4 regions of the Streptomyces sp. NBC_01454 genome follow, and region 2 is predicted to be linked to each of the others. Evidence: riboswitches for the same ligand, from Rfam matches in the RefSeq annotation. Region 2 holds a riboswitch; each other region holds the start of a gene.
The links. A riboswitch is a leader RNA that binds a small molecule or an ion and turns the genes downstream of it on or off. The one in region 2 is predicted to bind cyclic di-AMP.
Positions count from the first base shown of each region.

Region 1: another riboswitch for cyclic di-AMP. It lies ahead of OIU81_RS08965 (M23 family metallopeptidase); the one in region 2 lies ahead of OIU81_RS13860 (C40 family peptidase).
Region 3: another riboswitch for cyclic di-AMP. It lies ahead of OIU81_RS22010 (transglycosylase family protein); the one in region 2 lies ahead of OIU81_RS13860 (C40 family peptidase).
Region 4: another riboswitch for cyclic di-AMP. It lies ahead of OIU81_RS19680 (M23 family metallopeptidase); the one in region 2 lies ahead of OIU81_RS13860 (C40 family peptidase).

Region 1 covers NZ_CP109460.1:2,062,248-2,070,062, forward strand. The annotation lists gene OIU81_RS08950 (bifunctional acetate--CoA ligase family protein/GNAT family N-acetyltransferase) at 1-2,093, opposite strand, end outside; gene OIU81_RS08955 (HPr family phosphocarrier protein) at 2,314-2,595, shown strand; gene OIU81_RS08960 (GntR family transcriptional regulator) at 2,995-3,684, opposite strand; gene OIU81_RS08965 (M23 family metallopeptidase) at 3,965-4,744, opposite strand; cyclic di-AMP (ydaO/yuaA leader) riboswitch at 4,757-4,913, opposite strand; gene OIU81_RS08970 (M16 family metallopeptidase) at 5,127-6,509, opposite strand; gene OIU81_RS08975 (M16 family metallopeptidase) at 6,548-7,815, opposite strand, start outside.
Region 2 covers NZ_CP109460.1:3,193,205-3,201,019, reverse strand. The annotation lists gene OIU81_RS13880 (response regulator transcription factor) at 1-133, shown strand, start outside; gene OIU81_RS13875 (alpha/beta hydrolase) at 334-1,458, shown strand; gene OIU81_RS13870 (C40 family peptidase) at 1,511-2,671, opposite strand; gene OIU81_RS13865 (hypothetical protein) at 2,996-3,349, shown strand; gene OIU81_RS13860 (C40 family peptidase) at 3,511-4,650, opposite strand; cyclic di-AMP (ydaO/yuaA leader) riboswitch at 4,658-4,840, opposite strand; gene pcrA (DNA helicase PcrA) at 5,127-7,598, shown strand; gene OIU81_RS13850 (M23 family metallopeptidase) at 7,638-7,815, opposite strand, start outside.
Region 3 covers NZ_CP109460.1:4,944,827-4,952,641, reverse strand. The annotation lists gene OIU81_RS22035 (peptidoglycan recognition protein family protein) at 695-1,759, shown strand; gene OIU81_RS22030 (Ppx/GppA phosphatase family protein) at 2,022-2,966, opposite strand; gene OIU81_RS22025 (DUF501 domain-containing protein) at 2,963-3,535, opposite strand; gene OIU81_RS22020 (FtsB family cell division protein) at 3,631-4,083, opposite strand; gene eno (phosphopyruvate hydratase) at 4,242-5,528, opposite strand; gene OIU81_RS22010 (transglycosylase family protein) at 5,868-6,542, opposite strand; cyclic di-AMP (ydaO/yuaA leader) riboswitch at 6,550-6,716, opposite strand; gene OIU81_RS22005 (transglycosylase family protein) at 6,968-7,815, opposite strand, start outside.
Region 4 covers NZ_CP109460.1:4,436,720-4,444,534, forward strand. The annotation lists gene OIU81_RS19670 (PP2C family protein-serine/threonine phosphatase) at 242-1,372, shown strand; gene OIU81_RS19675 (DUF2332 family protein) at 1,457-2,701, opposite strand; cyclic di-AMP (ydaO/yuaA leader) riboswitch at 2,993-3,139, shown strand; gene OIU81_RS19680 (M23 family metallopeptidase) at 3,151-4,266, shown strand; gene OIU81_RS19685 (aldo/keto reductase) at 4,367-5,323, shown strand; gene OIU81_RS19690 (hypothetical protein) at 5,391-5,696, opposite strand; gene OIU81_RS19695 (Z1 domain-containing protein) at 6,039-7,815, shown strand, end outside.

The sequences.
Region 1 (7,815 bases), 1.1 Mb from region 2:
GCCGGCTGCGCTGCGGTGAGAGTGGGCGGCGGTCCCGGGGGGACCGGGGGGCGTGCGGGATACGACGGGTGGCGCGGGGGCGGCGCGGACTCCGGGGACGACGGGGCAGGTGCCGGAGCCGGGTTCTCGTGGCGGGCCGCCCGGTCACCGGCGGGGGCGTCGGGCCCCGATGCCTGGGCTCCTCCCGGTGACGGTGCCGGTGCCGGTGCCGGTGCCGCGAGCCTCTCCGCCAGTTCGTCCATGGCGAGATGGACAACGGTGACCGGCTTCTCCGGGTGGGCCTCGGCGGCGGTGCGCAGGGCGGCGGCGAGCGCGGCGCCCTCACCCCCGCCCGGGGAGACCGCGGCTCCCTCCCCCACCCAGGGGATGGCGGTGACGACCACGGCGTCGCAGCCGTCGCCGGCCAGCGCCTCGTCGAGCGCGGCCCGGAAGTCGTCGGGTGTCGCGGCCGAGGTCAGGACATGGGGCCGTTGCGGGCGCAGCCGTTCGGTCAGGCAGGCGTCGTAGGCCAGCAGCGCCAGCGACTCGGAGTTGCCCAGGATGGCGATGCGCGAGCCGGCCGGCAGCGGCTGGGAGCCCAGCAGCAGCCCGGCGTCGATCAGCTCGGTGACCGTGTCGACGCGGATCACGCCCGCCTGGCGCATCAGGGCGGCGACGGTGCTGTCGGGAACCCGGACGGTGGGCACGGCGTGGCCCGGCGGGGCGGTGCCGTTGTGCCGGGCCCCCTTGGCGACCACGACCGGTTTGACGGCGGCGGTGCGGCGGGCGAGCCGGGCGAACTTGCGGGGGTTTCCGATGGACTCCAGATACAGGATCACGACATCGGTGTCCGGGTCCTCGTACCAGTACTGGAGCAGGTCGTTCCCGGAGACGTCGGCGCGGTTGCCGGCCGAGACGAAGGCGGAGATGCCGGCGATGCCGCCGTCGCCGGGGCCGCGCGCATGCAGTCCGCTGAGCAGGGCGATGCCGATGGCGCCGGACTGGGTGAACAGGCCGATGTGGCCGGCACCGGGCATCTGGGGCGCGAGGGAGGCGTTCAGCCGCACACCGGGGGCGGTGTTGATCAGGCCGAAGGCATTGGGGCCGATGAGCCGCATGCCGTACGAGCGGGCCTGGCCGAGCAGGGCGCGCTGCCGCTCCCTGCCCTCCGGGCCCGCCTCGGCGTAACCGGAGGACAGGATCAGCACCCCCTGGACGCCGTGTTCACCGCAGTCACGGACGACGTCGGGGACGCGGTCCGCGGGCACGGCGACGACGGCGAGATCGACCGGCTCGGAGATCTCGCGCAGCGCGCGGACGGCCGGTACGCCTTCGGGGTCCAGCCGCTGCATCCCGTCGGGGAACGCGTGGTTGACGGCGTGCACCCGGCCCGTGAAGCCGGAGTCCAGGAGACTGCGCAGGGCGGTGCGGCCGACACCGCCGGTGGCGCGGCCGGTGCCGATGACGGCGACCGAGCGCGGGGTGAGCAGCCGCTGGACGGAGCGGGCCTCGGCCCGCTGCTCGCGGCCGCGCATCACAGCCATGGACTGCTCGGTCGGCTCCAGATCGAACTCCAGCCGGACCACACCGTCTTCGAAGGTGCGCTTCTGGGTGTAGCCCGCATCGGTGAACACCTTGATCATCTTGGAGTTCGCCGGGAGCACCTCGGCGGCGAACCGGCGGATGCCGCGTTCACGGGCGACGGCCGCGATGTGCTCCAGGAGGGCGGAGGCGACGCCGCGGCCCTGGTGGGCGTCCTGGACGAGGAAGGCGACCTCCGCCTGGTCGTCCTCGGGGTCCTTGGCGGGCAGGCCCTGGTCGTTGATCCGGTCGTAGCGGACGGTGGCGATGAACTCGCCGCCGACCATCGCGGCGAGACCGACCCGGTCGACGTAGTCGTGGTGGGTGAAACGGTGCACATCGCGGTCGGACAGGCGCGGGTAGGGGGCGAAGAAGCGGTAGTACTTCGACTCGTCCGAGACCTGTTCGTAGAAGGAGACCAGCCGCTCGGCATCGTCGGGGGTGATGGGGCGGATCCGCGCCGTCCCGCCGTCACGCAGCACCACGTCTGCTTCCCAGTGGGTCGGGTACGCGTGGTCCTGCGACTTCTGCATGCGGACAGCGTACGGCCGGGCACCGACAACGGGCCCGGCGCGCGTACGCTCGGGGTGCAGGCAGGCCGATGATGCCGTGGAGACCGTGCGGCGGGCCCGGCCGGCCGGGCCTCCCTTGGGGACCAGGGGCGGCGAAGGCCAGCAGGCGCGTCCGCTGGAGCAGGTCCGGCAGCGTGAGAGACTGGTCTAGACAACAGTCACGACTTTGAAGGGCAACACCATGGCAGAGCGCCGCGTCAATGTCGGTTGGGCCGAAGGCCTGCACGCCCGCCCCGCGTCGATCTTCGTCCGCGCGGCCACCGCCTCCGGTGTCCCGATAACGATCGCCAAGGCCGAGGGCAACCCCGTGAACGCCGCCTCCATGCTCGCGGTCCTGGGCCTCGGCGCCCAGGGCGGCGAGGAGATCGTGCTGGCCTCCGACGCCGACGGCGCCGAGGCCGCGCTCGACCGCCTGGCCAAGCTCGTCGCCGAGGGTCTCGAGGAGCTCCCCGAGACCGTCTGAGCCCACAGGCTCTCTGCTGTACGCGGCGGCCCCGTCGCGGCGACCGGTCACCGGTTGCCGCGACGGGGCCGCTTCACTGCGCCCTGAGTCCGAGGCGGGGCCACGGTGTGTGCACGGCCGCCGCGCGCGCCTTTGTCGCGCGGGTGCACCGGATTTTCCCGACCACCCGGAAATCCGGCGGGCGAGAAATAGCGCGCACGTCAGCTGTGACAACCCATCTCGGTGCCGCAAAACGTGCACCATTCGGCGCGCACCATTCACCGTTCGCGGCGCCACAGAATAGATCCCCGAATACCGGCCGCATTTGCACCGGAGGGATCTCGCTTCTGCTCACCGAAGCCCGTTCCACACGTCCCGCACTTCTTCGCATGCGGGACCTCTTTGTATACGGGACGGTTGTTAAGGGCGGACGCGCACCGTGTTGACGGGCGGTTTCGGATCCCTCACCCCGGTCTTGAGCGGGCGTCGCAGCCGGTACACGGGGAGTGAGCGCTCGACATGAGCCGCCATCAGGGCGCGGGCCCGCTCCGCGTCTCCCCGGGCCACCGCGTCCAGCACGGCACCGTACTCGTCCCACGACTCGGCGGAGCGGGTCGGCGGCTCCACGGCGTACATCCACTCGATCTTGCGCCGCAGCTGGGTCAGCAGCGCCGTCAGGCTGGGGCTGCCGACCGCCTGGGCCAGCGTCTCGTGGAACCAGTCGTCCAGCTGCTGCAGGTCCCCCGGATCGCCGTGCCGGGCCCGCTCGCGGCCGAGCCGCACCAGGCCGCGGAGCACCTTGAGGTGGGCCGGGCTGCGGCGGGCGGCCGCGCGGGCGGCGCCCAGCGGCTCCAACAGGGCGCGGACGTCCAGGAGATCGGCCGCCTCCTGCGCGGTGGGCTCGGCGACGCAGGCCCCGGCGTGGTGGCGGGTGGTGACGAAGCCCTCGGACTGCAGGGTGCGCAGCGCCTCACGGACCGGCACTCTGGAAACGCCGTAACGGGCCGCGAGGATCTCCTCGATCAGCCGGCTCCCCGGCGCCAGCGCACCGGAGACAATGTCGTCGCGAATCGCCGTGCACACCGCATGCGCGGAAATATGGCCTCGCATCTTCCGAGCCTCCGCCGTGATCCCCAGGAAACGCCGCCGGTCGGCGGCTTTTCCGTGACTCTATTAGACCGGCACGGCTTTTCCGACGGGCACAGAATATTCATGGATACTTTTGGCCGGAAGTCGTGGGCACGCCGGCTCCGCCTCCGGTGCACGCCCCCCGCACCGCAAACGCGACGCCGCGCCGGATACGCCGAAGCCCCGGTCATGGGACCGGGGCTTCGGGAGGACGCGCGGTGCGGGGCACCCCTCCCGGGCGTGGGGACGGGCCAGCGGCAGGTCAGACGTTGACGCCGTGTGCGCGCAGGTAGGTGATCGGGTCGATGTCCGAGCCGTAGTCGGGGCCGGTGCGGGCCTCGAAGTGCAGGTGCGGGCCGGTGGCATTGCCGGTGGCACCGGAGAGGGCGATCTGCTGGCCGCGGGTGACCTTCTGGCCGACCGAGACGGCGAACGACGACAGGTGACCGTACTGGGTGTACGTGCCGTCGTTCATCTTGATCACGATGTTGTTGCCGTACGAGCCGCCCCAGTCCGCCTCGACGACGGTGCCCGAGCCGACGGCACGGACGCTGGTGCCGGAGGCGGCGTGGAAGTCGATGCCGGTGTGGCTGCCCGAGGACCACAGGCTGCTGGACGCCTTGTAGCCGGTGGAGACGTAGGAGTCGGCGACCGGCGCGACGAAGGTGTTCAGACGCTTGCGCTCGGCATCGCGGGCGGCGCGCACCTTGGCCTTGTGGGCGGCCTCGGCACGCCGCTTGGCCTCGTCGGCCTGCTTCTTCGCGACGGCTTCGGCCTTCGCCTGTGCGGCGGCGGACTCCGCGGCGGCGCGCTGCGCGTCGGCCTGGGCCGCGACATGGCCGGCGAGCTCGTCACCCATCACGACGGCCTGCTGCAGACCGGTGTCATGGGTGGGTGCCACGTCCGTCGCGGCCAGTGCCGGCGAGGCCACGGAGGCGACCACACCGCCCGCCGCGAGGGTGGCTATACCGGCGACGTTGCGGGTCGTCCGGGTAGGACGGTTGGCGCGGCGGTGCTTCCCGGTGGCACGGATGAACGCCATGTACGGGCTTGTCCTTTCCCTCCTTCTCGCCTACCGGGTTAGCTGACGGGTTCGGAGCAGGAAGGTCTCCTACGGGCTCCTCGGGAGAGGAGTCCGATTCACCCCAAGGGACGCGTGGGTCCCCGGCTCCCCTGGCTCGCGCCGTACGGGGACTCGGCGATGACTGTCCGGTGCCACTGTTGTGGCGGACTTGTGACGAACAGCCGGGACGACGCTAAACGGGGCCACTTTCGTGGGGCAAACAGAAGCCGATTTTTGTGCGGGATGCCACAAGAACCTGCGCAACCAGCTGTAAGAAAACGGACATACAGCGGCTCCCGTGGCGAGTGAGTGCCACGGGAGCCGCTTTGTCGATATATGACCTTTCGTCATACGGGCGGGGTTAGCCGCCGACGACCGTCACCTCGCCGATGCCCAGCTCCTTGACCGGCTCGGCGATCTGCGCCGCGTCACCCACGAGGACCGTCACCAGCCGGTCCACGGGGAACGCGCTGACCGCCGCCGCGGTCGCCTCGACCGTGCCGGTCTCCACGAGGCGGGCGTACAACTGCGCCTGGAAGTCATCCGGGAGGTGCTGCTCCACCTGGTCGGCCAGCGTGCCCGCGACGGCCGCCGCGGTCTCGTACTTCAGCGGCGCGACCCCGACGAGGTTCTGCACGGCGACATCCCGCTCGTCGTCGGTCAGCCCCCCTGCCGCGAGGGTCCGCAGCACCTTCCACAGGTCCTCGAGGGCCGGAACGGTGGAGGCGGTGTCCACCGAGCCGCTGATGGCCAGCAGCGCGGCACCCGTGGCCCCCTCGGGGGACGTGGGGGCGGTGGAGCGGAGCACCTGGCCGAACGCGCGCACCCCGTAGGTGTAGCCCTTCTCCTCACGCAGCACACGGTCCAGACGGGAGGTGAGGGTCCCGCCCAGGCAGTACGTGCCGAGGACCTGCGCGGGCCACACCCGGTCGTGCCGGTCGGGGCCGATCCGGCCGATGAGCAGCTGCGTCTGGACGGCACCGGGACGGTCGACGATCACCACGCGGCCGGTGTCGTCGGCGGCGATCGGCGAGGCCTTCAGCGGCTCGGCCGTCGAGCCGCTCCAGGCGCCGAGGGTGTCGGCCAGCGCCGCGTCCAGGTCGACGCCGGTGAAGTCGCCGACGATGACGGCGGTGGCCGTGGCGGGCCGTACATGGGCGTCGTAGAAGCCGCGGACGGCCGCGGCGTCGATGCGCGCGACGGTCTCCTCGGTACCCTGGCGCGGGCGCGACATCCGGGCCGTGGCCGGGAACAGCTCCTTGGACAGCGCCATCGCGGCGCGCCGGGCCGGGTTGGCGAGCTCGTGCGGGATCTCGTCGAGGCGGTTGCGGACCAGCCGCTCGACCTCGCTCTCCGGGAAGGCGGGGGCGCGCAGCGCGTCGGCGAGCAGGCCGAGCGCGCGGTGCAGCCGGGAGGCCGGCACCTCGAGGGAGACCCGTACACCGGGGTGGTCGGCGTGCGCGTCCAGGGTGGCGCCGCAGCGCTCCAGCTCGGCGGCGAACTCCTCCGCGTCGTGCTTGTCGGTGCCCTCGGACAGCCCCCGCGCCATGATCGTGGCAACGCCGTCCAGGCCCTCGGGCTCGGCGTCCAGGGGCGCGACGAGGTTGATCTCGACGGCGACGACCTGCTGGCCGGGGCGGTGGCTGGTCAGGAGGGTGAGACCGTTGGGCAGTTGGCTGCGGTCCGGCGCCGGGAAGGCCCACGGCTTGGGCGCGCCGCCTTGGGGCTGCGGGTGGAAGTCCATCGTGCTCACAGGGGTGTCGGCGTGGGTGGTGGCGTCGCTCACTGGTCCGCCTGCCCTTCCTCGGTGTCGGCGGCGTCGTTCGGCTCGGTCGGCTCGTAGACCAGCACCGCGCGGTTGTCGGGGCGCAGCCGGGCCTTGGCGACCGCCTGCACCTCCTCGGGGGTGATGTCCAGGACACGCTGGACGGCGCTCAGCGCGAGCTGCGGGTCGCCGAACAGGACGGCGAAGCGGCACAGTTCGTCGGCGCGGCCGCTGACCGTGGCGAGCCGGTCCAGCCATTCACGCTCCAGCTGGGCCTGCGCCCGTTCCATCTCCTCCGGGGTCGGCCCCTCGGCGGCGAAGCGGGCCAGCTCCTCGTCGACCGCGCGCTCGATGCCGGGGACCTCCACCCCGCCGGACGTCTTCACGTCCAGCCAGCCCAGCGAGGGCGCGCCGGCCAGCCGCAGCAGGCCGAAGCCGGCGGCCACCGCACTGCGGTCACGGCGCACCAGCCGGTTGTACAGACGGGAGGACTCGCCGCCGCCCAGTACGGTCAGCGCGAGATCCGCGGCGTCCGCCTCACGGGTGCCGTCGTGCGGCAGCCGGTAGGCCGCCATCAGGGCGCGGGAGGGCACGTCCTCCTCGACGACCTCACGCAGCTGGCCGCCGATGATGTCGGGCAGCGTGCCGTCGCGCGGCGGCTGCTTGCCGTCGTGCGAGGGGATCGAGCCGAAGTACTTCTCCACCCAGGCCAGCGTCTGCGCGGGGTCGATGTCACCGACGACCGACAGCACGGCGTTGTTGGGCGCGTAATACGTACGGAAGAACGCCCGCGCGTCCTCCAGGGACGCCGCATCGAGATCGGCCATCGACCCGATGGGCGTGTGGTGGTACGGGTGCCCCTCCGGGTACGCCATGGCCGTCAGCTTCTCGAAGGCCGTGCCGTAGGGGACGTTGTCGTAACGCTGGCGGCGTTCGTTCTTGACGACGTCGCGCTGGTTCTCCAGGCACTCGTCGTCGAGCGCGGTCAGCAGCGAGCCCATCCGGTCCGCCTCCAGCCAGAGCGCGAGCTCCAGCTCATGGGCGGGCATGGTCTCGAAGTAGTTGGTGCGCTCGAAGCTCGTGGTGCCGTTGAGCGAGCCGCCGGCACCCTGCACCAGCTCGAAGTGGCCGTTGCCCGTCACCTGCGCGGAGCCCTGGAACATCAGGTGCTCGAAGAGGTGAGCCAGGCCCGTACGGCCCTTGACCTCGTGGCGGGAGCCGACGTCGTACCACAGGCAGACCGCTGCGACCGGTGTCAGGTGGTCTTCGGAGAGCACCACGCGCA
Region 2 (7,815 bases):
CAAGGAGATCGCCAAGCAGCTGTTCATCTCCGTGAAGACCGTCGAGTCCCACGTCTCCGCGGTGCTGCGCAAGCTCCAGCTCTCCAACCGCCACGAGCTGACCCGCTGGGCGGCGGCCCGGCGACTGGTCTGACGGGTCTGACCTGCGGCCCCGGCGCAGAAGCCGGGGCGGCGGACGGCACACGGGGGCGTGACGAGCGTGTAAAGAAGCACCAAAGACGGGCAACCAGGACCGCGAGGATCACCATCTAAGGGCGCGGAGAGGCTCACTGCCGAAGGCGGGGCCGGAACCATCCCCCATCCTTCGCGTAGCTGTCCTGGAAGCGAGACCCGATGAGCCTGACGGGCACGCCCTTCTTCCTCACCTCGATCACGCTGTTGATTGTCGCCGTCGTGCTGCCGCTCGCCCTGTGGGGCCGGGTAGCCGGCCCGCCTCTGGTGCGCGGTCTCGCACGGCTGTTGATGCTGCTGTTCGCCCAGGTCACGGCCATCACCTTGGTCTTCGTCCTGGTCAACAACGCCAACAATCTCTACGACACCTGGGGCGATCTGCTCGGCACCGACAGTCATGTCGCGGCGGCCCGGGACCTCGGCCCCGACGGTATGGGCGGCCAGCAGATCAAAAACGAGCCCAAGCAGATCCAGCAGTTCCGCCCCGCCGACGACCCCCGGGTGGGCGCCGGTGTGCGGATGACCGACCTCAAGGGCCGGATATCCGGGGTCGTCGGCGAGGTGTACGTCTGGCTGCCGCCGCAGTACAACGACCCGGCCTACCGGAACAAGAAGTTCCCGGTGGTCGAGCTGCTGCCCGGCTACCCCGGCTCGGCGAAGTCCTGGCTGGGCTCCCTGCACGCCGCCGAACAGCTCCAGCCGCTGATGCAGAGCGGCCAGGTCAAGCCGGCCATCCTGGTCGCGCCGCGCACCAACCTCCTCGCCGGCGCGGACACCGGATGCGTCAACATCCCCGGGCAGGTCAACGCCGACAGCTGGCTGACGGTCGACGTACGCAAGATGGTCATCGACAACTTCCGCGCCGGCGACAAGCCGGGCTCCTGGGCTCTGGCCGGCTACTCGGCGGGCGCGCACTGCGCCGCCAAGCTCGCCCTGGCCCACCCGGACCGCTACCGTGCCGCGGTCGCCATGTCCGGCTACAACGACCCGGCGCTGGAACGCGATTCGCTCGCCGGCAAGGACCCCAAGCTGCGCATCGAGTCCAACCCGCTGCACATCCTGAAGGCCGCCAACGCGGCCGGCAAGCCGCCGCGCACCGCCCTGTACGTGTCGGGTGCGGCGGGCGACGGCTACCAGGCCGGCATCGGGCTGCGCCAGCTCGCCAAGCGCCCCACGACGGTGGCCGTGCAGCTGATCCCGGCGAACGCGGGCGGCCACACCACGGCCGTGTGGCGCCACCAGGTACCGGAGATCTTCCACTGGCTGGGGAGGCAGCTCCGGGCGTGAGCACGCCGTCCGCGCCCGCGGCCCCGCGCCGGGCCGGCCGCCGGGGCCGCTCCTAAGCCGGACGGGTGGCCGCGGCGAACGGCATCTGGTCGATCGGCGCGATGCGTACCGGCGCCCCCGGATGCGGGGCGTGGATCATCTTGCCGTCGCCGATGTAGAGCCCCACATGGCTGATGCCGGAGTAGAAGAACACCAGGTCACCGGGGGCGAGTTGGGACCGGTCGACCCGCGGGCCGGAGCTGATCTGGGTGTAGGTGGTCCGGGGCAGGGCGACGCCGCCGGACTTCCAGGCGGCCTGGGTCAGCCCCGAGCAGTCGTACGCGGAGGGGCCCGTCGCGCCCCAGACGTACGGCTTGCCCAGCGCGGCGTAGGCGAAGGAAACGGCCCGCGCGGCACGGGGGTTGGGGGCGGCCGCCGCGGCACCCCCGGCGCCGGGGGCGATCCCCGCGCCGTGGGTGATCCCGTCGAGGGGGCCGTCCCCGCGCGTCCCCCGGTCCGGGTGGTCCCGGCCGGCAGCCTCCTTGCCGTCGCCGTCGCCGTCGCCGTCGCCGTCCCGGCCCGCCATCCGCTTCCGCTGCTCGGCGGTCAGCCGGTTCAGCAACTGCTCGGCGGCGTCCAGCTTGTGGACGACCGTGACCCGGTGCTTCTTCAGCGTGGCCTCGGTGGCCGCCAGCCGCTCCGCGGTCTCCTCGGCCCGCTGCCGGACCTGCCGTACGCTGCCGAGCCGGCGCGCGTAACCGGCCACCGCGGTCGCCTGATGGCTGCCCGTACGCTCCAGGACCGCGGCGCCGTCGAGATAGCGCTGCGGATCCGCGGACAGCAGCAGCCGGACGGTCGGGTCCACCCCGCCGGAGCGGTACTGGCTCGCGGCCAGGGCGCCCAGCTCGGTGCGGGCGGTGTTGAGCTTCTGGGTCCTGCGGGCGGCCTCGTCCTGCAGCCGGCTCAGCTCCCGGCGTGCGGTGCCGGCGGCTTCCTTCGCACCGTTGTAGTTCTGCGTGGCCACCTCTGCCTCCTGGTACAGCGCGTTGATCCGGCCCTTGACCTGGGCGGGGGTGGGCTGGGGCGCGGCCTGGCCGGTGCCGTCGAAGACGGTGGCGGTGGCGGCACCGGCGAGTGCCAGCGTGGCGGCGGTGCGCGCGGTGCGCGTGCCGCCGGTCAGCGAGGCGAGCGGATGCTGCCGGGGCTTGCGGTGCGAGGCCACGGTGGCCGTCACTTCCTTCCCTTCGAGCCGGGGGCCGGCGGCGGTCCGTAACGGGGGAACGAACCGCCGCCGCACCTCGCGGCGAGGCGGCCGACGGGTCGCCGGTGGGGGGCCGGCGACGGCGGGGAGTCGACCGCCTGGAGGAGGACGCTAAGCCTGGGTGTTGCGCCGGGGGGTCCGCTTGCCCGGCATTGTTCGCTTTCGACCGGTGCGGGTGTGCCGATGACCGTGCGGCCGACGGCCGGACGGCCGGTACCGGCCCGCCCATGACCGAAGCGACGATTGTGGGCGCCCTGCCCGCAGGGCCGTGCTATGCGGCGGCTACGATCCCGCACTATGGACGTAGTAATCAATCTCTTCGTCGCCCTGCACATCATCGGCATCGCCTCCCTGCTCGGAGGCTTCCTGACCCAGATGAAGGCGATGGGCGCGGGCACCGCCCGCTTCGTGCCGGCCATGCTGCACGGCGCGCTGACGATGCTGGTCACCGGCGTCGCGCTGGTCGGCCTCAACGAGGCCCAGGGCCACCACGTCAACACCCTCAAGATCGGCATCAAGATGGCCGTCCTGGTGGTGATCCTGGCGCTGGTCTACGTCAAGCGCGACGACGAGACGGTCGACAAGCCGCTCTTCGGCGCGGTCGGCGCGCTGACGGTGGCCAACATCTTTATCGCGGTGCTCTGGACCTGAGAAGGACCTGAGCGGCGCGCCGGACCTGACGGCGCGGACCACCGCCCCACCACGGCACACCGCGCGGTCCTCGCACTCCATATCGGAGGCGACGGCCGCGCGGTGGCGTGTGGGGGGTGGCCGTGGGGGGTGGCCTGTGGGGGAGCGGAGGGCGCCGGGCCTCAGCCCGGGCGGACGCTCCCGTAGATGGGCATGTAGTAGATCGACTCCACCCGGACGCTGGCGCCCGGGTGCGGCGCGTGGATCATCTTGCCGTCGCCTATGTACATCCCGACGTGGCTGATGTCGTCGAAGAAGAACACCAGGTCACCGGGTTGCAGATCCTTGGTGGACACCCGCGTGCCGATCTTGACCTGGTCCCAGGTGGTCCGCGGCATCGTGACGCCGGTCGCCTTCCACGCCGCCTGCGTCAGCCCCGAGCAGTCGTAGGAGCTGGGGCCGGTCGCACCCCAGACGTACGGCTTGCCGATCTGGGCGCGGGCGAAGGCGATCGCCTGCGCGGCCTTGGTGGAGGACGGGGTGCCGGTCGAACCGCCGCCGTCCGAGCCGCCACCGGTCTGGCCGCCCGCGGAACCGCCGCCGTCGTGCTGCCGCTCGCGCTGCCTGCGCGCCTCCTCGTCGGCCTTGCGCTTGGCGGCCGCCTCCTTCTCGCGCTCCAGCTGCGCCAGCCGCGCCTTCTCCTGCGCGGTCAGCCGGGACAGCAGCTGACGGGCCTCGGTCAGCTTGTCCTGGACGGAGCGCTTGGACTCCTTGAGGGACGCCTGCGACTTCTGCAGCCGCTCCAGGCTGTCGGTCGCTTCGGCCCGCTGGTGCGCCGCGGCCGCCGCCTGCTCCTGGTAGTCGGTGACGGCCTGCTTCTGCCGGCCGGTCAGCCGCTCCATGAGATGGCTGCGGTCGAAGAACTGCTGCGGGTCCTTGGCGAGCATCAGCTGCGCCGTCGGGTTCATCCCGCCGGTGCGGTACTGGGCCGACGCGTACATGCCCAGCTGGTGCCGGGACCTGTTCATCTGCTCGGCGCGCTTGGCCGCGGCGTTGAGCAGGCCGTCGACGGTGTGCTGCTGTTCGCCGGCGCGCTCCTTGGCTCCGTTGTACTTCTCGGTGGCCACCTCGGCCTGGTGGTAGAGGTCGTCGACCTTCTTCTTGACCTCTTCGACGGTGGGTTTCGGCGCCCTGGGGGCCGCGTCGGCGGTCTGCGAGAGCAGGGTGACCGACGCGAGGGCAGCGGTGGTGAGCCCGGCAGCCGTACGGCGGCCTCCGGGCGAGGCGAGGACGCTGGTGCGCGGCTTGCGATGGGACGCCAAGGCCGGCAACTCCTTCCGTGACCGCCTACCGGGTTAGCTGTCGGGTTCGGGCGGTGTCGATGACGGAAGGCTTGCCCTACGGTCCGACGTCCGTCTGTGACGGCCGTACGGATCGATTCACCCCGGTGGTGCTGGTGGGTCCCCGGCTCCGGGTGCCTCATGGCAGGGCCGGACTCGGCGCGGCGGCCCGTGCGGACACTGTCGTACGCGGGGAGGCGGGCTGCCTGAGCGAGGACGTTAGCCAACTCGTGTGGCTCCTGTGAAGGCTGATGTTCGATATGCCCGAAACCTTTTTGTGACCTGAACGCGATGCGGGGGTTGTTGTGGCAGATGTCGGATTCGGGTAGACGGGGCGCCGCACCATTCGGCCCGGGCCCGGCCGCCTGACCAGCGCGCCGCCCCGCGCGCCCGGTATACGGCCGACAATCGGCACTGCGCGGCGGGTTGTCAGTGCGGCGGCCTAGACTCGGTGGGCGATGAGCAGCCTCTTTGACGACAGCTTCCTGGCGGACCTCGGCCACAAGGGCGAGGAGCACCCGCCGCCTCCCGAGGACGGGCACGAGCCAGCCCCCGAGGAGATCCCCGCCGACCTCTTCGGCGGGAAATTCGACGCGCCCGGCCCCAGAGAGACCCACTACCGCGACGGCGCCGCCCGCCCCGCCGTGGATGCCGCCGCGCTGCTCGAGGGGCTCAACGACGAGCAGAAGGCCGCCGTGGTGCACACCGGCGGCCCGCTGCTGATCGTCGCCGGCGCCGGCTCCGGCAAGACCCGGGTGCTCACCCACCGCATCGCCCATCTGCTGGCCGAGCGCCATGTCCACCCCGGCCAGATCCTCGCGATCACCTTCACCAACAAGGCCGCGGGCGAGATGAAGGAGCGCGTCGAGGAGCTCGTCGGCCCGCGCGCGAACGCCATGTGGGTCTCCACCTTCCACAGCGCCTGCGTCCGCATCCTGCGCCGCGAGTCCAAGAAGCTGGGCTTCACCTCCTCCTTCTCGATCTACGACGCCGCCGACTCCAAGCGCCTGATGGCGCTGGTCTGCCGCGATCTGGATCTGGACCCCAAGCGCTACCCGCCCAAGTCCTTCAGCGCGAAGATCTCCAACCTCAAGAACGAGCTCATCGACGAGGAGAGCTTCGCCGGGACGGCCGCCGACGGGTTCGAGAAGACGCTGGCCGAGGCGTATGCGATGTACCAGGCCCGGCTGCGCGAGGCCAACGCCCTGGACTTCGACGACATCATCATGACGACGGTCAGTCTGCTCCAGGCCTTCCCGGATGTCGCCGAGCACTACCGCCGCCGCTTCCGCCATGTCCTCGTCGACGAGTACCAGGACACCAACCACGCCCAGTACACCCTCGTGCGCGAGCTGGTCGGCCCCGCCGAATCGGCGGCCGAGCTGTGCGTCGTCGGCGACGCCGACCAGTCGATCTACGCCTTCCGCGGTGCCACCATCCGCAACATCCTCCAGTTCGAGGAGGACTACCCCGACGCGACCACGATCCTGCTGGAGCAGAACTACCGCTCCTCGCAGACGATCCTGTCCGCCGCCAACGCCGTCATCGAGCGCAACGAGAACCGCCGCCCCAAGAACCTCTGGACCGACGCCGGCAGCGGCCCCGGGATCACCGGCTATGTCGCCGACACCGAGCACGACGAGGCGCAGTTCGTCGCCGACGAGATCGACCGCCTGACGGACGCCGGCGACGCCAAGGCCGGCGACGTCGCCGTCTTCTACCGCACCAACGCCCAGTCCCGGGTCTTCGAAGAGATCTTCATCCGGGTCGGGCTGCCCTACAAGGTCGTCGGCGGAGTGCGCTTCTACGAGCGCAAGGAGGTCCGCGACGTCCTCGCGTATCTGCGGGTGCTCGCCAACCCCGAGGACACCGTCCCGCTGCGCCGCATCCTGAACGTCCCCAAGCGCGGCATCGGCGACCGCGCCGAGGCGATGATCGACGCCCTGTCGGGGCGCGAGAAGATCACCTTCCCGCAGGCGCTGCGCCGGGTCGACGAGGCGTACGGCATGGCGGCCCGCTCCGCCAACGCCGTCAAGCGCTTCAACGTCCTCATGGAGGAGCTGCGCACCATCGTCGAGTCCGGCGCCGGCCCCGCCACCGTCCTGGAAGCGGTCCTGGAGCGCACGGGCTACCTCGCCGAGCTCCAGGCCTCCACCGACCCGCAGGACGAGACCCGGATCGAGAACCTCCAGGAACTCGCCGCCGTGGCCCTGGAATTCGAGCAGGACCGCGGTGTGGATGCGGAGGCACCCGGCACTGCCGTTGCGGGGGGCACCCTCTCCGACTTCCTGGAGCAGGTCGCCCTGGTCGCCGACTCCGACCAGATCCCGGACGAGGACGAGGACGGCAGCGGCGTCATCACCCTCATGACGCTGCACACCGCCAAGGGCCTGGAGTTCCCGGTCGTCTTCCTGACCGGCATGGAGGACGGCGTCTTCCCGCACATGCGCTCGCTGGGCCAGACCAAGGAGCTGGAGGAGGAGCGCCGGCTGGCCTACGTCGGCATCACCCGCGCCCGCGAGCGGCTTTACGTCACCCGCTCGACGATGCGCAGCGCCTGGGGCCAGCCCTCGTACAACCCGCCCTCCCGGTTCCTGGAGGAGATCCCGGGCGAGTACGTGGAGTGGAAGCGCACGGGCCAGGCGACGCCGTCCGCGTCGATGGGCGGGCTCTCGGGCGGCGCCGGTGGCGGCTTGGGCTCCGCGCTGTCGTCGCGCACCAAGGGGCCGAGCGGCTTCGCCACCCGCCGGGCCAAGGACCGCCAGGTCGTCTCGCTGACCGTCGGCGACCGCGTCACCCACGACAGCTTCGGGCTCGGCACGGTCGTGGGCGTCAAGGGCAGCGGCGACAACGCCGAGGCGACCATCGACTTCGGCGGCGAGAAGCCCAAGCGGCTGCTGCTGCGGTACGCGCCGGTGGAGAAGCTGTAGCCGGTGGGGGAGCCGTAACGGCGGGTGTGCGGGGGGCGGTCAGTTCGGGTTGAGGCCGTGGTCGCGCAGCCACGGCTGCGGGTCGACCGCCGCGCCGCCGCCCGGGCGCACCTCGAAGTGCAGATGCGGCCCGGTGGAGTTGCCGGAGTTGCCCGAATAGGCAATCCGCTCACCGGCTTTGACCTCCCCGGAACGGATCTTGGTGCTGCTCAGATGG
Region 3 (7,815 bases), 1.8 Mb from region 2:
CCCCACATGGGGGGTCGCTCGTGAGCCCCTTCACAAGCATCCGGAGGGCGTCTGCTACACTCCGCCGGCTTCGTGATCGACGCCATAGTTCAAGAGGGAACCACCTTGCCATGGCGGGCGTTGGAGACCCCTATTGATCAGGGATTGTGGGCCGCCGGACGACTGGACCACAGCCTTGGGGCACGCACCGCCAACTCCCCGGGAGCCGCGCATTCTCCGGGCCGCGAGAGCCCAGGACCTTCGAATCAGGGCCGGATGATCAGATTCTTCGCCCAAGGAGCGGTTTTTTCATGTGAAGGATTTCACGAACTTTCTCCGCAGACCCGCCTCCGAAGCCTCCCGGGACCCCGAAAACGCGCCCAGACGGGCAACATGCCCACCCAAAAGGCCCTTCGACGGGGGCCGCCTACCGAGCCTCGCCATCACCCTCAGCGCCGCGCACATCCGCCTGGCGACTCTTGGCTGCACGGCACACCCCCTGTACGGCCCAAGCGTGACTGACGAAGCGAATTTACTGAACATTAAACTAGTTTGGAGGGCCTTGGGAGGCCTGGGGCAGGAGTGACAACTACGGTCGATCCCGCTGCGCCAAGTGTGGCCAGCGCCCGTCAAGTGCATCTCCAGAAAGGACATTTACGTGTCCGAGTGCCCCAACCCCTCCCACCGCAGGAAGCTCCCATTGTCCCGTCGCGGCGTGATCGGCGCCGCTGGGGCGGTGGCCGCCGGTGCCGCGCTGACGCCGGCGGTGTTCGCCTCGACCGACTCCGGCGAGACGGACAACTCCACATCCGGCTCCGGTGATTCCGGTACGACGCCGGGGACGTTCCCGGCCACCCAGACTGCGGCCGCCAGCGGTGGCGTCGAGGCCGTCACAGCCTTCGCCGCCTCCTATGTCGCCGTGCGCTGGGCCGGAACGAAGGACGGCGCCGGTATCCGGTTCGCGGACGGTGACGCCTCCCCGGGCACCTGGCAGCAGGTGACCGGCGGCTGCGCGACCGTCGACGACGGCGGTACGGCACTGGTCGCAGCCGGGAAGGCCACCACGTACGAACTGAAGACCCCCGACGGGGCCAGTGGTTTGCGGTCCCTGGCGATCGACACCACCGACGGCCCGCACCGCACCTTCAAGGTGCCGAGCGACCCCACCCGCCTGCGTGGCGTGCATTACGTCTCCCGCCCCGGCTGGGGCGCCGACGAGTCCAAGCGCTACAAGGACGGAAAGGTCAATTCGCCGGAGAAGTATTACCCGCTGCAGGCGATTGCGGTACACCACACCGACACACCCAACGACGACCCGGACCCAGCGGCCACCATCCGGAGCATCTACGAGTACCACGCGGTCACCCTCGACTGGGGCGACATCGGCTACCACTTCCTCATCGACGAGGACGGCAACATCTACGAGGGCCGCTACTCCGGCGACGACGGCATCCCCGCCTTCCACACCGACGGCGACCTCGTCACCGCCTTCCACACCCTCGGCTACAACTCCGGCAACCTCGGCATCGCCCTCCTCGGCACGCTCGCCGAGAAGGCCCCGACAGACGCGGCGAAGACCTCGCTCATCCGCCTGATCAAGACGATCGCCCGCTTCAAGGGGCTCGATCCGCAGGCGAACATAACCTACGTCAACCCGGTGGACGGCACGAAAAAGGACGTGACGACAGTTACCGGCCACCGCGACTGGCTGACCACCGACTGCCCCGGCGATTCGATGTACGACCTCCTCACCCAGGTCCGCGCGGCCGCCGCACCCTGACCCACGCCAGGCCGCCCGTGCGCCGGGCGCACTTCGGCAGCCGCGCGCGCTGGGTTGCGGGCGCCGCCGTCGCAGCGTGTCGCGCAGGTTCTCTCTCCGAAACCGATGGCCGCGCCGCCGCGAAGCGACGCCGGAGCCGTGGCGTCTTGCCGCCGGGGGTTGCGACCTAGAGGATTACTCAGGCCACATTGCCGCAGGTCAGGGTACCTTCCTGTCCTCCTCGGCAGAGGCCGTTGCCGACCTCTGCCGCACCGTGCTCACCTCAGCCCGCGAGACTCCAGGCGATGCCGTCCAGGATGTCGTGCTCGCTGACGACGACCTCCGCGGCGCCGGTCCGCTCCATGATCGACAGCAGCACGAGCGCGCCCGCGGCGATCACGTCGACCCGGCCCGGGTGCATGACGGGGATCGCCGCGCGCTCGGCATGGGTGGAGGCCAGCATCCGGTCCGTGATCTCGCGGACCGTCGCCAGCGGGATCCGGGAGTGATGAATGGCCTCGGAGTCGTACTGGTCGAGGCCCAGCGCGATCGCGGCGACCGTGGTCACGGAGCCGGCCAGGCCCACGAGGGTGGCGGCCTCGCTCAGCGGGACGGTCTCCTCGGCCCGGTCCAGCGCCGCGGCGATATCGGTCTTGATGGCGCTGATCTGCCCCGGGGTCGGGGGGTCGCTGATGGCGCCCTCGTGCACCAGATGCCGCTCGGTCATCCGTACGCAGCCGACGTCTACCGAGCGCGCGGCGCGCACCGAGTCGCTGCCGAGGACGAACTCGGTCGAGCCGCCGCCGATGTCGACCACCAGGAAGGGCCGCTCCAGGTCCGCGCGGCCGGTGAGCTCCTTGGTGGCGCCGTCGAAGGAGAACTCGGCCTCCTGGTCGCCGGTGATCACCTCGGGCTCCACGCCCAGGATGTCCACCACGCCGCGGACGAAGTCCTCGCGGTTCTCCGCGTCCCGGGAGGCGGAGGTCGCCACGAAGCGGACCTGCTCGGCGCCCAGATCCTTGATCACCGCGGCGTACTCACGGCAGGCCGCGAAGGTGCGCTCCAGCGCCTCGGGCGCCAGCCGTCCGGTGCGGTCCACGCCCTGGCCGAGCCGGACGATCTGCATCCGGCGGTCGAGGTCCTTCAGCTCGCCGGTCGCCGGGTCGCAGTCCGCGACCAGCAGCCGGATGGAGTTCGTACCGCAGTCGATGGCGGCGACCCGCTTCACGTGGCGTCTCCTTCGGGGGCGTCCTGAGCTTCGGTGTCCTGGGCTCCGGTGTCCTGGCAGGGGGTCACGCACGGCCCCTTCTTCCACCACTCCGGGAGCATCGCGAGGGCCTCGTCACCGAGCGGGTTGACGCCCGGCCCGGCGGCCAGCGAGTGACCGACGAGGACATGCAGGCACTTGACCCGGTCGGGCATGCCGCCGGCGCTCGGGAAACCCTGGAGCACCTCGATCGCGTCCCGCCGCCGGATGTAGTCCTCGTGCGCCGCGCGGTAGGCGGCGGCAAGCTCCGGGTCGGCCGCCAGGCGCTCGGACATCTCCTTCATCACGCCGTTGGCCTCCAGCGTGCCGATCGCGGAGGCCGCGCGCGGGCAGGTGAGGTAGTAGAGCGTGGGGAAGGGCGTGCCGTCCTCCAGGCGCGGCGCCGTCTCGACGACATCGGGCCGGCCGCAGGGGCAGCGGTGCGCGATGGCGCGCAGCCCGCGCGGCGGGCGGCCCAGCTGCTCCTTGAAAGCGGCGATGTCCGCGGCGGTGGGCTCGGTGGGCTCGGTCTGGGGCGGGGGGGTGTCCATGTGCGCTTTCGGTGAGGTGAGTGGTGAGCGGGGCGGGCATGCCGTCCCGTATCCGACAGTACGGGGCGGCGCCCGCCGGCGGTACGGGCCCGGCCCTACCGCTTGTCGGCCGAGTCGACGGCGTCCCAGAGATTCTCGTACCAGGGGCGCTGCGCGGCCTGCGGCCCCTTCGGCGCGGAGCCGGTGCCGGAGCCGTCCTGGACGAGGTAGCCGGTCTCGCCCGGCATGACGTAGTGAAGGTGACGGCGGGCCTGCTGACGGACGTACTCCGGGTCCTGCCAGCGGGCCTGCTGCTCGCGCAGCCGCTCCAGGGCGGCGCCGGCGTCCTGCGCGCGGTGGCGCTGGTCGGCGATGTCGGAGCGCTGGGAGACGTACTGCCTTATCGGGTAGGCGAGGGCGACGACCAGCGAGCACATCACCAGGGCCAGCAGGGCGGCGCGGCCGGTGAGGCGGTTGCGGCGGGGCGGGCGGGCACGGTAGACGCGGGCTGCGGCCTGCTCGCCGAGGGCCTTGAGTCGGGTCGCGGTCGAGAACCGGTCCGCGGGCACGTCGTCTCCCCTTCACTGACGGACGCCTGACTGCTGAAGCAGACGCGTCCCCGGCAACGGTACGGGACCGTTGCCGGGGACGTACGGGGTGCTGGGCGGTTGTCTCGCCCGATTAGCCCTCGCCGCCCCGGTCCCCCGGGGCGGCGGGCCGCCGTGGGTCAGCTGCCGTGACGGAACCGCGGGAAGGCGGAGCGGCCGGCGTAGACCGCGGCGTCGTCGAGGATCTCCTCGATGCGCAGCAGCTGGTTGTACTTGGCGACGCGCTCGGAGCGGGCCGGGGCGCCGGTCTTGATCTGGCCGCAGTTGGTGGCGACGGCGAGGTCGGCGATGGTGACGTCCTCGGTCTCGCCGGAGCGGTGCGACATCATGCACTTGAAGCCGTTGCGCTGGGCCAGCTCGACGGCGTCCAGGGTCTCGGTCAGCGAGCCGATCTGGTTGACCTTCACCAGCAGCGCGTTGGCGGAGCCCTCCTCGATGCCGCGGGCGAGGCGCTCGGGGTTGGTGACGAACAGGTCGTCGCCGACGAGCTGCACCTTGGCGCCGAGCTTGTCGGTGATGACCTTCCAGCCGGCCCAGTCGTCCTCGAACAGCGGGTCCTCGATGGAGACCAGCGGGTAGGCCGCGACCAGCTCCTCGTAGTACTCGGTCATCTCGGCGGCCGAGCGGTCCTTGCCCTCGAACTGGTACTTGCCGTCCTTGCAGAACTCGGAGGCGGCGACGTCCAGCGCGAGCGCGATGTCCTGGCCGGGGGCATAGCCGGCCTGCTTGACGGCCTCGAGGATGAGGTCGAGGGCCTCGCGGTTGGAGCCCAGGTTGGGGGCGAAGCCGCCCTCGTCACCGAGGCCGGTGGACAGCCCGCGCTCCTTCAGGACCTTCTTGAGGGTGTGGTAGACCTCGGCGCCCCAGCGCAGCGCCTCGGAGAAGGACTCCGCGCCGATCGGGGCGATCATGAACTCCTGGATGTCCACGTTGGAGTCGGCGTGCGAGCCGCCGTTCAGGATGTTCATCATCGGCACGGGCAGGACGTGCGCGTTCGGGCCGCCGAGGTAGCGGAACAGCGGGAGGTCGCTGGCCTCGGAGGCGGCGTGCGCGACGGCGAGGGAGACGCCGAGGATGGCGTTGGCGCCGAGCGAGCCCTTGTTGTCGGTGGCGTCCAGGTCGAACATGGCCTGGTCGATCAGCCGCTGCTCGGTCGCGTCGTAGCCGACGAGCTCCGGGCCGATCTGCTCGATGACGGCCAGGACGGCCTTCTCCACGCCCTTGCCGAGGTAGCGGTTCGGGTCGCCGTCGCGGAGCTCGACGGCCTCGAAGGCGCCGGTGGAGGCACCGGAGGGCACGGCGGCACGGCCGGTGCTGCCGTCGTCGAGGCCGACCTCGACCTCGACCGTGGGATTACCTCGCGAGTCGAGAATTTCGCGGGCTACGACGACGTCGATGGACGGCACGTTGTCTCCTTCGTGGGTGTCTGGAGTTCTGCAGCACGAGCCTAACGGCCCCGGGCGCGTGAGCTTGCCCTTGGCCCGCTCCGTGGGACGGAATTACGGAAGGAAGAGCCCAAAGGCCCAGTTCACGGGACCTTTGACCGCATTGTTCGCGCACCGGCCAACGCCGCGGAACGGTGCCGGTCAGCGGCTTGCGCCGGCAGTGGATCTCCCCCGGTGCGACCCGAGGTGTGAGAAACCCCGCCGCGGCGCGCTGGGGGGAATGGCGCGCCGGGCGGGGCTGTCTCACGGAGGAAGCGGGCCCGCCGCTCGGGCCGGCAGGAGTTCCGGTGAGGAAACGGCTCAGACGTTGAGCTTCTGGCCCGGCAGGATCAGGTTCGGGTTGCCGCCGATGACCGACTTGTTGGCCTCGTAGACCGACTTCCAGTTGGTGCCGTGGGCCTTGGCGATCTTGGCGAGGGTGTCGCCCGCCTTCACGGTGTAGTTGCCGTGGCCCAGGGACTTGCGCTCGGTGGAGCGCGAGGCACGCTTCTCGGGCGCGGCCGGGGCCTTCTTGGCCTCGGTCTTGGCCTCGGTCTTGCCGGAGTCCTGCTGCGGGGCGGACTTGGTCTGGGAGCCGGAGGTGTCGACGTTCGCGGCGGGGCCGCCGGCGGTCAGGTTGCCGGCACCGGCGCAGGACCAGGCGCCCGGGCCCTGGATGGCGAGGAGCTTCTCGGCGGCGGCGATCTGCTGGCTCTTGGAGGCCTGGTCGGCGCGCGGTGCGTACTGGGTACCGCCGGCGGCGGCCCAGCTGGAGTTCGAGAACTGCAGGCCACCGTAGTAGCCGTTACCGGTGTTGATCGACCAGTTGCCGCCGGACTCGCACTGGGCGACCTTGTCCCAGGTGGAGACCGAGGCGGCGGAGGCGGAGGTGGCGCCCATCAGCGGGACGGCCACGGCCGCACCGGCTATGCCGGCGAGGGTGGCGACGCGGACGGCCTTGGAGGGACGACTGTGCTTGCCTTTGTTGATCAGCATGGTTCGTTCGTTTCCTCACCGACGCCTGCGAGGTGAGCTGTCGGGTTCGGGCTGTGAGTGGCCCGGCCGTGTGCGCATCGCACGTGGCTTCACCCCAAGCCGGTCGCCCGCTTTCACGGGCGGGGCCGGCACTTACCTTGGTTCCCCCGCTCCTGCCTACGGCGCTTGCGCGTCAACTGCCCCCGATCACCGGCAGGATTCGGCGTGTGACCGGAGGGCCCGCTTTGGCGAGCGGTCCTGACGTTAAGCAGCAACCCCCGTGGTGTTCAAACCCCACCATCTGCGCCAAGTTGACCGATTTCGATCACGACTGGGTCACATCTCCGCAGGTGGGGCGCGGTACGCCGGGGCCGGACGGTCCCGGGCCCCCTGAGGTCAACGAGACCCTTGTCTCACTTTCACCAAAGGGGGCAAAGGGGGACGAACTAGCCTGCGTTCTGCCCGAGATCGAGCACCTGGCCCGGCTGGATCAGGTCCGCGTCGGAGCCGATGACGCCCTCGTTGCGGTCGTAGAGGGCGGTCCAGCCGCCGGCCAGCCGGTGGGCCGTGGCGATGGCTGACAGGCTGTCACCCGGGCGCACGGTGTAGTCGCCGTCGGCCGCCGGGCCCGAACGGTGCGCGTCACCGCCGCGCGAGGCCCTGCCGCCGCCGTCACCCTGGCCGTCCCCACTGTTCCAGCTGTCCCCACTGTTCCGGCTGTCCTGACCGTTCCGGCCGTCCTGGCTGCCGTCGCCGCCCTTGTGGTCCGCACCTCCGCGGTGCCTGCCCTGGGCGGGCTTCTCCCGCGGCGTGCCGGTGGTGTCCGGGCGGCTGCCGGCGTCGGACGGGTCGGCGGACGGCGAGGGGTCCTTCTGTCCGTCGCCGGGCGTCGCGGAGCCGGACGGGTCGGGCGTGCCGGACGGGTCGCCGCCGCGGCCGGAGTCCGGGGCGTCGGGCGAGGGCGTCGACCGCGTCGGCTCGTCGGACGGTCCGGTGCCCGTGTCGCCGCCCGGCTCGTCCTGCCCGCCCGTGGCCTCCGAGCCGTCGTGCATGCCGGACGAGCCCCAGGGGTCGGTGGCGTCCCCGTCGTCGGACGGGTCGGGCGCCGGGGTGCCGGTGCTGCCGGGGTTGACCTCCGGCGCGCGGCCGTCCCGGGCCAGCCCGGCGTCCGCCGCACAGCTGGTCCACACCTCCGGGCCGCGGCGGTCGAGGATCGACTGGGCCACCACGATCTGCTGGGCGCGGCTGGCGAGGTCGGGGCGTGAGGCGTAGGCGGAGCCGCCGTAGTTGTCCC
Region 4 (7,815 bases), 1.2 Mb from region 2:
TCGTCGTATGCCGCTCTCGCCCGCGGTCCCAAGTGGCCCTGACGCACGTGATCCTGGGGGCGCGCCGGCCTCGGTGCGGGCGCCCGGAGACGTCCATGGCACCCGGCCCCCGGCGGATGACCCGTCCGGCCCCCGGCGATTCGCCGCCCGGTCCCGTACCGGCAACCCTGGGGACGGCGGACGGCGGGACGGCGGCGTGGGTGCCCGCGTGGACGGGCGGCAGGGGAAGGGGCCGGTGCGGATGCGCGACGGTGCGGCGCCCCCCGAGGGCGGCGGGGAGCGGCGGGCCCCGGTGTCCCCGGCTGTCCGCCGCCTGGTGGGCCGCATCCCGGTTCTGCTGATCATCGGCGGCCTGGCCTTCGGCATGGCGGCGCCACCCGGCTGCACCGCCGCCCCCTTCTTCGCCGCCGCCCCGCCGGCCGCCGCGCCGCTGTCCTCGCTGCGGACCACCGCGCTGACGGCCCTGGCCGCCACGCTCGGCGAGATCTGGACCGTCCTCTACCGCGGCGCCGCACAGACCCGCGGGGCCGCGGTGACGGAGATCGTCCTGGTCCTCGCCGTTTCCCTGCTCGCGCCGGCCATCAACCGGGTGGTGCGGGCCGGCGGTGGCCACCCGGCAGCCGTGCAGGAGGCCGCGGCCGCCCAGCGCGCCGTCCTGCCCATGCCGCCCGCACGGCTCGCCGGGTTCGCCGTCGCCGCCCGCTACCGGGGTGCGCGAGCGGCCTCCGGGACCGGCGGCGACCTCTACGCGGCGCAGGACACCCCGCACGGCGTACGGCTGATCGTCGGCGACGTACGGGGCAAGGGCCTGCCGGCGGTGGCGTCCGCGATGACCGTCCTCGGCGCGTTCCGTGAGGCCGCGGATCAGGAGACCACCCTGGAGGCGGTGGCGGCGCGGCTGGAGCGGGCGCTGGAACGGGAGCGCGAGCGGTGCGACGGCCCCGACCGGTCCGAGGACTTCGCCACCGCCCTCCTGGCCGAGCTGCCCGCCGGCGAGCCGTCCGTCCTGCGGGTGCTCAACCGCGGCCACCCCGCCCCGCTGCTGCTCGCCCCGGACGGCGGGCTGCGCGAGCTGCTTCCGGCGGAGCCGGGGCTCCCGCTGGGGATGAGCGGGGTGGGCAGCCGGCCCGGCCGGCCGGACGAGACGTTCTTCCCGGCCGGTGCCCTGCTGCTCTGCTTCACCGACGGGGTGACCGCGGCCCGTGATCTGTTCGGCCGCAGCTACCACCCGCCGGGCAGACTGCGCGGCGGCCGCTTCCCGGGCCCGGACGTCCTCCTGGACACCCTCATCGAGGACGTCACCCGGCACACGGGCGGCGAACCGGCCGACGATGTGGCCCTGCTGGCGGTGCAGCGGCCGATGGGAGAGTAGGAGCGGGAGTAAGGAGCGAGGAGTAGGGAGCGGGGAGTAGGGGTGCGCCCGTGCGGGACGTGGTCGGCGGGGCCGGGCCGGGGCTCAGGTTCCGGGTGCGTCTGCTGGGTTTGCTGTGTTGGCTGGGTTGGCCGTGTTGGCCGTGTCTGCCGGGGCCGGCAGTCGGTGCAGGCTCCGGCCGTGCGGACCGGTGAGGGCGACCGGGCGTTCGTCCAGGGCGAGGGTGAGCCGGGCGTCCGGCCGGTCCGGGTGGGGCGAGCGGTGCGCGGGCGGGGTGATCCACGGCAGGACGGCGTGCGGCTCGTGGGAGATCCAGTGCCCGCCGCCGGGACGGCCGTCGAGCAGCGACCGGACGAGCCGCGCGAACTCCTCGCGGCGGGCGGGCGGAAGCGAGCCCAGCGCCTCGCTGTGGAAGATGACCAGGGTGGCCTCGGGCGGCGCCTCGGCGGCGAGCGCGGGCAGGTCGCCGACCAGATCGCCGCGCACCATCCGCGGCCGCGGCGCCGTCCGCACCGCCTCGACGGCCGCCGACAGCCGCGCCGCCCGCTCTCCGTCGCCCGGCCAGACGAGCGCCTGCAGCCAGCGCAGGTCCTCCGGCTCCGACACCGGGTCGAGCGGATCGGAGGTGATGCCCGCCCGCCAGACGATCCGGGGCAGCCGGCCGGCCAGCTCCTGGGCCGGCCAGTCCGTACGGCATCCGAACACCGCCGGACTCTCCGGCGCCCCGGCCTCGGTACGGGGGCCCGCACGGCCGTGTCCCAGCCCGTTCCCCGGCTCGTCCTCCGGCCCGTCCCCCGGCCCGTCCTTCGCGCCGTCCGCGAACGGGGCGTGCGCGAACGGGGCGTGCGCGTAGCGGTAGCGATAGCGGTCGGGGTGCAGGCCCAGCCCCGCGGTCGTCCCGGCCTCCAGCAGTGCCAGCGGCTGCGGCAGGGTGGCGAGCAGCGGCAGCAGTGCGGCGCAGTGGGCCGGTTCGTCGGTCCGGGGGGTGCGCCGCATGATGACCGCGCGCACCTCGTCCCAGTGCCGGACCGTCCACTCGCGCCACCGTTCGTACGCGGCCGCACCGCGCGGGCCCAGATCGGCGTGCGGTCCGTCGAGGTGGCGGACGGCGGCGAGCAGCAGGGCCGGCTGCTGCTTCTCGCCGGCGGGCAGCGCCCCCGACAACAGCGCGCAGAACTCCTCGTCCTGGCCGATCCGCGCGCTCAACTCCTCGTGCGCCTCGGACCGCCCCCGCGCCCGGTGCCAGGAGAACTCCCGGTACCGCTCCGCCACTGCCCATGCGCCACCGGCGCCCCCGACATGACCGGTGTTCCCGGCGTTGACGACCATGATCCGACGCTACTGCTCTCACGTTCCGTAACTGAGGGCCACCCCTCCGCATAACAACTGACGCACAATCACCGCGAGATCGTTTAGCGCCGGGTGGGCGACTCGCCCGGTTGCCACCCCGATGAGCCGCAAAGTCCCTGCCCCGGCTCGTGTGCCGGCCGTATCGATTCGTGGGAAGGCTTGGAATTCGGATGCGATCTCTATTACTGTCCGATAACGCAGCGCGGTCGTCCCAGCCGCCGCAAGAGGCGGCACCGTGCGCTGACGCCGAATCCCGCACGCGCTTTTCACGCACCCCCAGCACCTCGAACTGCACCAAGGGAACCGGGGAACCACTTCCTTGGGGTGAATCGGACGCCCTCCGCCAGCGGGCGCCCGTAGGAGACCTTCCTGCTCCGAACCCGTCAGCTAACCCGGTAGGCGAGAAGGAAGGAAAGGAGTGCGCCTCCGTGGCGTCCAACAGGCCTGCCCCCGAGGGTTCGTCCGCCTTTGAGCCCGATGACCGAGGTGCCTTCCGGGGCCCCGGTGATCCGGACGGAAACGGCGACGGTCCGTGGGAGGAATGGAATCCCACCGAGGAATCCGTCCGTTCCGTCCGCGGTAAGCACCGGGTGGCCAAGCAGCGTGCCGGCGGCCTCGCCCGCGGCGGCACGGTCCTGGGTGTCGGAGTGATCGCCGCGGTCGGCGCGAGCGGAATGGCCTCGGCCGAGGACCGCCCGCCGCTTCCGATCTCGATGCCCGACCTCGGCGGAATGGCCGACGACCTCTCCGGCGCCCTCCCGGACGCCGCGTCCCTCCCCGGCGTCGGCGGCCTCATATCCGACGCGGACGCGGACGCCGGCACGGCCTCCGGTTCCACGGATGCCGCCTCCGGTCCCCTCACCCAGGCCACCCGCACGGGCGCGGACGACGGCGGCGCGGGCCCCGGCGAGGCGCTGCGCAGCCGGATCCTCCAGCAGGCCGACGTGCAGCAGGGCGCCGGTGAGCAGGAGGCCCGCGACACCGCCGAACACACCGCCCTCCAGCGGGCCGAGCAGGAAGCCACCGCCCACCAGCAGTCGGCCGAGAAGGCCACCGCCGCCAAGAAGGCAGCCGAGATGGAGGCCAAGCGCCAGGCCGAAGAAGCGGCCCGTCAGAAGGCGGAGGCCGCGCGCCTCGCCAAGCTGGCCCAGAGCTTTACCGCCCCCGTCGCCTCCTTCACCCTGACCGCCGGCTTCGGCGAGGCCGGCGACCGCTGGGCCGCGGACCACACCGGTCAGGACTTCGCCGCACCGTCCGGCACGCCCGTCAAGGCGATCCACTCCGGCACCATCACCCAGGCCGGCTGGGCCGGTGCGTACGGCTACCGCCTCGTCCTCACCCTCGACGACGGCACCGAACTCTGGTTCTGCCATCTGTCCTCGATGGTGAAGACCTCCGGCAAGGTCGGCACCGGCGAGGTCATCGCCCGCGTCGGCGCCACCGGCAATGTCACCGGCCCCCATCTCCACCTGGAGGTGCGCCCCGGCGGCGGCGACCCGATCGACCCGATGCCGTGGCTGCGGGACCACGGAATCAAGGTGTAACGCCCCTGCGGGAAACCGCTGTTGGGCGCGGAGCCGCGAGATGCGGCGTGGGCGGCCGGACCCAGGAATAACTTCCGTCCCGCCGACGCTGCACCTTCGCATGACCACGACTCAAGGCCCCCGCACCCCCAAGTCCCTCGGCTCGCTCTCCGTCTCCCCGCTCTCCCTGGGCGGCAATGTCTTCGGCTGGACGGCCGACGAAGCCGAGTCCTTCGCCGTGCTCGACGCGTATGTGGCCGGCGGCGGCAACTTCATCGACACCGCCGACGTCTACTCGGCGTGGGTCCCGGGCAACAAGGGCGGCGAGTCCGAGACCGTCATCGGCAACTGGCTGGCCTCGCGCGGCAACCGCGCCGACGTCGTCATCGCCACCAAGGTCGGCGCCCACCCGGACCTCAAGGGTCTGTCCGCCGCGACGATCAAGTCCGCGGTCGACGACTCCCTGACCCGCCTGCGCACGGACTACATCGACCTCTACTACACCCACTACGACGACGAATCGGTCGAGGTCGGGGAGTTCCTCACGGCCCTCGACGACCTCGTCCGGGCCGGCAAGGTCCGTGAGATCGCCGCCTCCAACATCTCGGCGCCGCGCCTGGCGGAGTCCCTGGCCTTCTCCGCCCGCGAGGGCCTGGCCCGCTACGTCGCCCTCCAGCCGCACTACAACCTGGTCTCCCGCGACACCTACGAGGGCGACCTCGCCGACGTGGCCGCCCGCAACAACGTGGCGGCGGTGCCGTACTACGCCCTCGCCTCCGGCTTCCTGACCGGCAAGTACCGCCCGGGCACCACGACCGACAGCGCTCGCTCCGGTGCCGCCGCCAAGCATCTGACCACCGACCGCGGCCTCCGCGTCCTGCAGGCCCTCGACACCGTCGCCACCGCCCACGAGGCCGAAGTCGCCACCGTCGCCCTGGCCTGGCTCGCCGCCCGGCCCACCGTCGCGGCCCCGATCGCCAGCGCCCGCACGGTGGATCAGCTGCCGGCGTTGCTGGCGGTGGCAGATCTGACGCTCAGCGACGCCGAACTCACCTTGCTGAACGAGGCTTCGGCCTGAGCCAGGGGAACAACCACGGGCGGGGCCGGAACACGGGGCCGGCCCCGTGTTCCGCCGACCCCGGCCCTCACCCCTGCCGGCGGTCCACCACTGCCCACGACGCGGCGGCCATCCCACCCGCCACCGCGCACACCGAAGGCCACGCCCCGATCTTCTTCGCCAGCGGATGCGACCCGGCAAACGCCGCCACATAGGCCCCGCCCAACGCCACCGCCGTCGCATTCCCGGCCTTCTGCTGCCACCCCTTGGCCGCCACGGCCCCGGCCGCCAACAACGCCACTCCCCCAAGGGGCCGCTTCTTGGTCCAGCGGGCCACGGCGTAGCCGCCGAGCAGGCCGGTTGCGGCGATCACGCCTGTCGGTACGCGGGTCATGGGGAACCTCCACATCAGGGACAAGCCGTCGTAGAGCCTACGTCGGGGAGCCGCACACCGACCGGAGCACCCGCAGGGGCGATTTCAAGCCGGCCAACTATGGCGAAATCGCCATGATTTCCCGTGAATACCCATGTGCTTCAGCCGAAATTCCGAGATGGGGCACCCACTGTTTCGCGACCGGTGGCAATGCCTCCGCCCAGTGGCCGAGAATCGTGGCGTGGGCGGGGGCACCCCTTGTTCGGCTCGAGCGTCACTTGTGTGACGCGTGCGCTCGGAACACCGGCATCCCGGCCCGCGACGGGTCCGGTCCAGGGTGAGGCGAAGACGGTGGAAGATCTCGTGAGTGATGAAATCGAGCGCATGTACGAAGTTTTCAGGGATCTGCTCGACACCGGCACGCCTGAGGAATCCGTAAAGAAACTGGAAGTCCTGCAGATCGGTCAGGACGCCATTCAAAAGATCATCGAGATGCACGAGCAGCGGACCATCCGGATAAGGGAAATGGAAGAGCCGCGCTCCGTGGTTCTGGACAACCGTGACACCTGGTACACGGGCCCTCGTCCGCGGGACAAGTGCTGGCCGGCGATGGTGGATCAGTTGTGCCAGGACAGCGGGTGGTCGCTTGATTCTCCTTCGCTCGCGAGTCTGGATTCTTCGTCGACACGCATCGTGTCGCTCCTCAGCCATCCGCGTGAGAAGAAGTTCTCCACTCGCGGGCTCGTGGTCGGTTATGTGCAGTCCGGGAAAACCACGAATTTCACCGCCGTCATGTCCAAGGCTGCAGACCGCGGATACAAGTTGTTCATTGTCCTGTCGGGCATCCATAACGGTTTGCGGCGCCAGACGCAAGCCAGGCTCGTCAAGCAACTGGTCCAGGCAAACCCCACCAGGTGGTCGCAGCTCACCGGTCTCGACAAGGACTTCACGCCAGGTGACAATGCCGCCTCATACTTCGGAAGAAGTAACCGCACCCATGTGCTGTGTGTGGTCAAAAAGAATGCCACCGTGCTTCGAAAGCTTTCCGAGTGGCTGGGCTCCGCCTCCGAATACCTCCAGGACTGCCCGGCGCTGGTGATCGACGACGAGGCGGATCAAGCAACCGTCGCCACGAAGTCGATCAACCCGCTCATCCGAGAAATCTTGGACCGGCTGCCCAAGTCGGCGTACGTCGGCTACACCGCTTCCCCTTTCGCCAACCTTCTCATCGACCCGTCCGCGGAGAACGATCTCTACCCTGAGCACTTCATCGTCAATCTGCCGAGTCCCGAGGGGCACGGGTACTTCGGGACCGAGGTGCTCTTCGGTCGGTACGCTCTCGACGGGGAGGACCCGGCCGAGGTCGATGACGGATACGACATGATCCGTCAGGTGCCTGATGAGGATGTCGCGCGCGTCCGACCGTTGAAACGTGCCGATGTCGAAGGCTTCGCTCCCGAGATCACGGAAACGCTGCGGGACGCGCTCCGCTATTTCTGGCTTTGTGCAGCTGCACGGCGCGTCCGAGGAACGGGAAATCCGCACAACACGATGCTCATCCACACGAGCGTGAACACCACGGTTCACAACAGCTTTCATGCTCCGCTGGACTTCGAGAGGAAAAGTCTCGCGGGACAGCTGGGCGAGGCGAGTGTCATCGAAGAACTGCGCCGGCTCTGGGTTGCGGAGACGGAGAGGGTGCCCGCCGGTGCGTTTGCCGAATCCCCCGTGAGCTTCAGTGACGTACTTGCCGTCCTGCCGGATGTGCTCGACGATTGTCGAATCATCATGGACAACTCCAGCAGTGAGGACCGGCTGGACTACGAGAACGGTCCGGTCGTGGCGATCGCCGTAGGCGGTAACACTCTCTCCCGTGGCCTGACACTGGAAGGCTTGACAGTCAGCTATTTCGTACGTGCGGTCTCCGCTTACGACACGCTGCTGCAGATGGGACGCTGGTTCGGCTTCCGGACGGGATACGCCGACCTTCCTCGCATCTGGATGACAGGGGAGCTGCAGGGGTGGTTCCGCCATCTGGCCACTGTCGAGGCCGAGATGCGTCGTGACATCGACGTCTACATGACCGAGGACAAGACCCCGCTGACGTTTGCCGTCAGGCTGCGTACCCATCCTGCGCTGC